Linked DNA regions of Desulfovibrio desulfuricans. The protein of the gene in region 1 binds, or shares a complex with, the protein of each later gene. Links are inferred from orthologs where the notes say so. Each region holds a gene or a part of one and is shown in the gene's direction. Other genes may lie near its edges.

What was found.
Region 2: the proteins of trxA (region 1) and NE637_RS12200 are in contact, whole or in part, in an NMR structure (PDB 2IPA), measured with the Bacillus subtilis proteins. The link is inferred for Desulfovibrio desulfuricans from one-to-one orthologs.

The regions. Positions count from the first base shown.
Region 1 is NZ_JANFYZ010000001.1:383,507-386,801, reverse strand. Bases 75-3,051 are described here. They hold trxA (thioredoxin), read left to right. Parts: upstream 75-1,389; coding sequence 1,390-1,713; downstream 1,714-3,051. Other genes in these bases: NE637_RS01575 (outer membrane protein assembly factor BamD), read left to right, coding at 2,629-3,051; trxB (thioredoxin-disulfide reductase), read left to right, coding at 1,710-2,636; tsaD (tRNA (adenosine(37)-N6)-threonylcarbamoyltransferase complex transferase subunit TsaD), read left to right, coding at 167-1,228; fbp (class 1 fructose-bisphosphatase), read left to right, coding at 75-92. Also shown: more of fbp, read left to right, coding at 1-74; more of NE637_RS01575, read left to right, coding at 3,052-3,295. UniProt on the Bacillus subtilis protein: Participates in various redox reactions through the reversible oxidation of its active center dithiol to a disulfide and catalyzes dithiol-disulfide exchange reactions.
Region 2 is NZ_JANFYZ010000011.1:48,221-51,260, reverse strand. What follows is about bases 1-2,722. They hold NE637_RS12200 (arsenate reductase ArsC), read left to right. Parts: upstream 1-985; coding sequence 986-1,459; downstream 1,460-2,722. Other genes in these bases: NE637_RS12190 (energy transducer TonB), read right to left, coding at 2,693-2,722; arsB (ACR3 family arsenite efflux transporter), read left to right, coding at 1,472-2,530; NE637_RS12205 (ArsR/SmtB family transcription factor), read left to right, coding at 493-882; kdpA (potassium-transporting ATPase subunit KdpA), read right to left, coding at 1-324. Outside these bases: more of NE637_RS12190, read right to left, coding at 2,723-3,040. UniProt on the Bacillus subtilis protein: Catalyzes the reduction of arsenate [As(V)] to arsenite [As(III)]. In vitro, can dephosphorylate para-nitrophenyl phosphate (pNPP).

The DNA.
Region 1 (3,295 bases):
ACAAGCTCCATGCGCGCACCCCCCTGTACATCGGCTCGAAGCTGGATGTTGAGGCTGTGGAAAAAATCTACGCCCGTCACGCGGGCAGATAGTTTTTGCGGCAGCCCCCGCGTGTTTGCGGCGGCTGCCTTGTTGTACCGGCCTCTGACCGTAAATGGCGAACCGCATGTTGTGTTTGGGAATTGAAAGTTCTTGCGACGAAACCGCATTGGCGCTGGTTGAAGACGGGCGTCTTGTGGATGCCGTGCTTGCAAGCCAAGCCGATGTGCATGCCCTGTTTGGCGGTGTGGTGCCGGAACTGGCATCGCGCGAGCATTACCGCTTTGTGGGCGCGCTGTTTGACGAACTGATGCGGCGCAGCGGCAAGACCAATTCTGATATTGATCTTGTGGCAGCGGCGCGTGGCCCAGGGTTGCTTGGCAGTCTGCTGGTGGGCGTTGCCTTTGCCAAAGGCTTGGCTCTTGGTCTTGGCAAACCCTTTCTTGGGGTTAACCATCTGCATGCGCACCTTCTGGCAGTAGGGCTGGAGCAGGAATTGCATTTTCCGGCCCTTGGTCTGCTGGTGTCGGGCGGGCATACGCACATCTACAGGCTTGAATCGCCCTGGGATTGCCGCCTCCTTGGGCGCACCCTTGATGACGCTGCTGGTGAAGCGTTTGACAAGGTTGGCAAATTTCTGGGTCTGGCTTATCCTGGCGGCAAGCTTATGGATGCTCTGGCCAGGGCAGGGCACGCCACTCCAGCCATGTTTCCCCGGCCTTATCTTGATAATGACAATCTGGATTTCAGCTTCAGCGGCCTCAAAACAGCCGCCACCGGGCTTGCCGCGCATCAGTTGGCGGGGCAGGAATGGCCTCGTCCGCTTACAGACATTGCCCATGCGCCGCAAGCGCTCAAGGATTATTGCGCTTCATTCAACCTGGCTGTTGTGGATACCTTGTGCGCCAAGATGGCTCGGGCGCTTGACCGCAACCCCGGTGTTACAACACTGCTGATGGCGGGTGGGGTTGCCTGCAATTCACTGCTGCGTGAACGAATTGAACAGCTCATGCAAGGCAGGGGAGGCCAGGCTTATATTCCCGGCCCCCTGTTGTGTACCGATAATGCTGCAATGATTGCCCATGCTGGCTGGCTCTTGGGCGCAAGGGGTTTCAGCCATGATCTGCGTATGGAGACCATACCCCGCGGCAAAATCATACCCGATGACATGTTGTGCAGCTTGTGCTGAAAGTGTCAAGAGACCCTGCAAAACAAGAGATTGTCTTGACAGAGAGCACATTGGTATCTACTCTTAGTCAATACAGAAGCATACACTTTAAATGCGCTTCTGTTCGCGTCACAGGCCAATAGTGGCCGTGGAGCGATACAAAGCAACGTAAGGAGATAGTTATGGCTGAACAGGTCACTGACGCCACCTTTGAAAGCGTTGTGCTCAAGTCCGATCTTCCGGTTCTGCTCGATTTTTGGGCTCCCTGGTGCGGTCCTTGCCGCGCTGTTGGCCCCATCATTGACGAACTGGCCACTGAGTATGACGGCAAGGTGCGTGTCGTAAAAATGAACGTGGACGAAAATCCGGCCACGCCCACCAAGTTTGGCATCCGCGCTATCCCGACTCTTGTCCTTTTCAAAAAGGGTGAAACGGTAGAGCAGATCACAGGTGCTGTGACCAAGGCTGCCCTGAAAGACCTTATCGATACAAAGGCTCTGGCATGAAAGAATATGATGCCGTAGTCATAGGCAGCGGCCCCGCTGGCATTACGGCAGCAATGTATCTGGCCCGCTCCGGTTGCTCGGTGCTTATGCCCGAGCAACTGGCAGCGGGGGGTCAGATTCTGCAAACTGAGGCCATGGAAAACTATCCCGGTTTTCCCAAGGGCATCAAGGGTTACGAGCTGGCGGATCTTTTTGAAGCGCACCTGACCGGCCTTGATGTTGACCGGAAAGCTGCCTCTGTTGAATCCGTAACCGGTTCGGCTGGGCGTTTTGCTGTGCGCGCTGGCGGCGTGGATTACATCGGCAAGACGGTCATTGTCTGTTCCGGAGCGCACCACAAGCCGCTTGGGCTTGAGGGCGAAGATCGGCTGCGCGGCCATGGCGTTTCCTATTGCGCCATCTGCGACGGCAATTTCTTTCGCAATCAGACCGTGGCGGTTGTAGGCGGTGGTAATTCGGCGTTGGAAGAGTCGCTTTATCTTGCAAAGATTGTGGGAAAGCTCTATCTTATCCATCGCCGCGATGAATTCCGCGGGCACAAGATTTATCAGGATAAGCTTGACGCCTATGGCGACAAGATCGAGATCCTGCGCAGCAGCGTTGTGAGCCGTTTGCACGGTGAAAACGAGCTGACAGGTCTGACGGTTAAGGAACTGAAGACCGGAGAGGAACGCCATTTGCCCGTAGACGGGCTTTTCGTCTACGTGGGATATGAACCCTCCACCGGCTTTTTGCCCGCAGAGGTCGTACGTGACGCACAAGGTTTCATTATCACCGATACGGAAATGCGTACCAGCATTCCGGGCGTTTTTGCCGCCGGTGATATTCGCTCCAAACTTTGTCGTCAGGTAATCACTGCCGCCGGTGACGGCGCAACTGCCGCGCAGGCGGCGTTTGTATTTTTGGAACAGCTCCATGCATAAAAAACTGCTTCGCTCCATTTTGCTTGTCATAAGCATGTTTGCGGTTTCCGGTTGCGGCATCATTGATATGATCTATCTGCCGCCGGCGGAAGACACCGCCCAGGAGGTTTTTGAAGCCGCCAACGACGCCATGAGTGAGAAAAACTACGTGCGCGCCGTGGAGCTGTACAACAAACTTCGCGATACGTATCCCTTCAGCCCGTACACGGTTGATGCGGAACTGTCGCTTGCAGATGCCTACTTCCTTGACGAGGAATATGAGCTTGCTGCCGAAACCTACAAGGATTTCGAGTCGCTGCATCCTCGCCACGAAGCTATTCCCTATGTTCTGTACCAGACAGGCATGTCGCTCATGAAGCAGTTCCGCTCCATCGACAGGGCCACCACAGAACTCAAGGAAGCTTACGACTACTTTGACCGCTTGCGCCAGACCTTCCCCGACTCTCCCTATTCCAAGAGCGCGGAAGAACACATGCGCACGTGCCGTCAGCTCATGGCAGAACACGAACTGTATATTGCCGACGTGTTCTGGCACATGAAAAAGTACGGCCCGGCCTGGCATCGTTATGAATACATTATGAAAAACTTCAAGGATGTGCCTGAAGTTGCCGATCATGCCAAGGAAAAGAGCCTCGCTGCTTATCACAATTACCGTGAAG
Region 2 (3,040 bases), on another replicon or contig:
CGTGTTCAGAGCCAGATCCCAGCTTGTACCCGCGATGCCCTGCGGATTCAGGGGCAGGCTGCCCTGCGCCATGAGCAGCAGCATAAGTGCCGCAATGCTCACGACACTGAAAGCAAGCACGCAGCCAAGATAACGCTTCCAGCCCATCTGTTCCGCCGGGTTGATGCCCAAGACGCGGTACAGGCCGCGCTCGCATGGGGCCAGCACCTTTTGCAGCCAGAACGGTTCGCCGTCCATGACCTTGCCCATGTAAATGCCCAGCGGCCATGCCAGCAGGGCGAGCAGTGTGATGTATAGCAGGCATTGCCCGATCATGTTTTCCATAACGTCCTCCTGTGGGGATTGAACCTTGCCCACGGGAACACGGTATGAAAAAGCGCATAAAATGGGTGTTAAACTTGGGCCGGGAGTATAAAATTTGTATTAAGGCCGATGGTTGTTTTCGTTGTCAGCACGCTTGACATTGTTCAATTGGTGTTGAATGATTGTCCAATGGAAACAAAAAAAGCTACCCAGGTGTTTGAAGCCCTTACGTCCGAGGCGCGCCTTTGCATTTTTCGCCTGCTTGTCAAGCATGCCCCTGACGGTCTGGTGGCGGGGGAGCTTTCACGCCTGGCGGATATCCCCAAGACCAACCTTTCTTTTCATCTGAAAACCCTTGTCCACAGCGGGCTTGCCAGTATGGAGCGCGAGGGGCGCAACACGCGCTACCGGGCAAACATCCCCTTGATGCTTGAAACAATATCCTATCTGACCGCCGAGTGCTGCTCTGCCCATCCCGAACAGTGCAGGGCGTATCGCCGTGAGAGTGGCGTAAATGCGGTGTTTCTGCCCGACTGTTGCGGGGACAATGCCCCTGATCCAGAGGGCAGCCTTGAGTGACCCTGGAAAAGGTGCCCCTAAATGAGGGGGCGGCATGAATGCAACTCCAGTGCTGACGGCGGTGTTTTGAACCTCTTCTTTGAACCCCATACCAGAGGCAACTATGAACATCCTTTTTTTGTGCACGGGCAATTCCTGCCGTTCGATCATTGCCGAGGCTCTTTTCCGGTCTATGGCCCCGGTTGGGGTTACAGCGCGGAGTGCGGGCAGCAAGCCTGCGGGCTATGTGCACCCCCGCGCTCTTGAGGCTCTGGCCGAGGCCGGAATTTCCACCGAAGGCCTTGCAAGCAAATCATGGGATGATTTGCCGGAAAAACCCTCGGTGGTCATAACCCTGTGCGCCGATGCGGCGGGTGAAGCCTGCCCGGTGTATTTTGGGTCTGTAGTGCGCAGCCACTGGGGTATGCCTGACCCTGCCAAGGTGCTGGGGGATGAGGCCACAATCAGGGCTGCCTTTGCCGAAACGCTGGAGGTTCTGCGCAGGCGCGTAACAGCCCTGGCGCAGAAGCTGGAGGCCAACCCAGCAATGGATGCAGGCACCTTGCAGAGCACTCTTGACGGCATTGCCGCGCACTAAGGGGTAGAAATTATGAGTCAGTCAACTTTGCAGCGACTTTCATTTCTCGACAGGTTCCTGACCCTGTGGATTTTTCTCGCCATGTTTGCGGGCGTGGGGCTTGGCTGGGCTACGCCGGGTGTAAAGAACGTCATCAACTTTTTTCAGGTGGGCACCACCAATATTCCCATTGCCATCGGTCTTATCCTGATGATGTACCCGCCGCTGGCGAAAGTGAAATACGAGCAGCTTGGCCGGGTGTTTCGCGATAAAAAGGTTTTGCTGCTTTCGCTGGTGCAAAACTGGGTGATCGGCCCGATTCTTATGTTCTTGCTGGCGATAGCCTTTCTTTCCGGCAACAACAGCTACATGGTGGGACTCATACTGATCGGCCTTGCCCGGTGCATTGCCATGGTCATTGTGTGGAACGACCTTGCCGGTGGCGACAGGGAATATTGCGCGGGGCTTGTGGCCTTTAATGCCATATTTCAGGTGCTGTTTTTTTCCGTCTACGCCTATGTGTTCATCACCGTGCTGCCCGGCTGGCTTGGCCTTTCGGGGGCGGTGGTGGATGTGAGCATGGGGCAGATTGCCGAAAGCGTGTTCATCTACCTTGGCATCCCCTTTATCGGGGGCGTTGTTTCTCGCATTTACGGCCTCAAGGTCAAGGGGCTGGACTGGTACGAGAATGTTTTTATTCCCCGTATCAGCCCATGGACGTTGCGGGCGCTGCTGTTCACCATTGTTGTGATGTTCTCCCTCAAGGGCGAGTACATTGTGCAGTTGCCCATGGATGTGGTGAAGGTTGCTATCCCTCTCTTGGTGTATTTTCTTATCATGTTCCTGCTTTCATTTTACCTCTCATGGCGGGCAGGGGCGAACTACGAGCAATCAGCAACGTTGTCGTTCACCGCTGCGTCCAACAACTTTGAGCTTGCCATTGCCGTAGCCATTGCCGTGTTCGGTCTCAATTCCGGCGAGGCCTTTGTGGCGGTTATCGGCCCCCTGGTGGAAGTGCCGGTGCTGATCGCCCTAGTGAATGTGGCCCTGTATATTCGCCGCAAGTATTTTGTCGGGCGGGAAGCGGCCTGAGCGGCCTTGCACGGGAATTTCTACTGATCTGGCTGAAAAACATGCCCATAATTGAAGAAGGCCGCCCAAAAGGCGGCCTTCTTTGTGTTACCTGAGTAATGGCAAATTTGATGTATTTTTTGCTTTTCGGTGTTTTAACACTGCGCTCTTTGCCCTGCTGCTTCACCGCCTGCTGCTTTTAGGCAGGTTGAAAATAATGGTCAGACCCTTGGGGAGAGGCTCTGGCGGCGGGAGCCGTACGCCGCTTCTCTGGGTTCGCACTAAGGCGTTCAGGGCGGAGTTATCAAAATACTTGTTTCCGGAGCTTTTTATAAGCTTGTATGCTACAATTTCTCCGTCTGGCGAGACATCCACATCTATTGTGCAAGCCATAGATTCATCCAGTGGTGATGAAAATGCCCAATACTGGCGCACAGTCTCCATAAAATTATGAATATAACTTTCAGTTGGCGCCATTTTTCTGGTTGCTGCAATAGAATTGGCCTCTTTTTTCGCAGGTTCTGAAGGGGA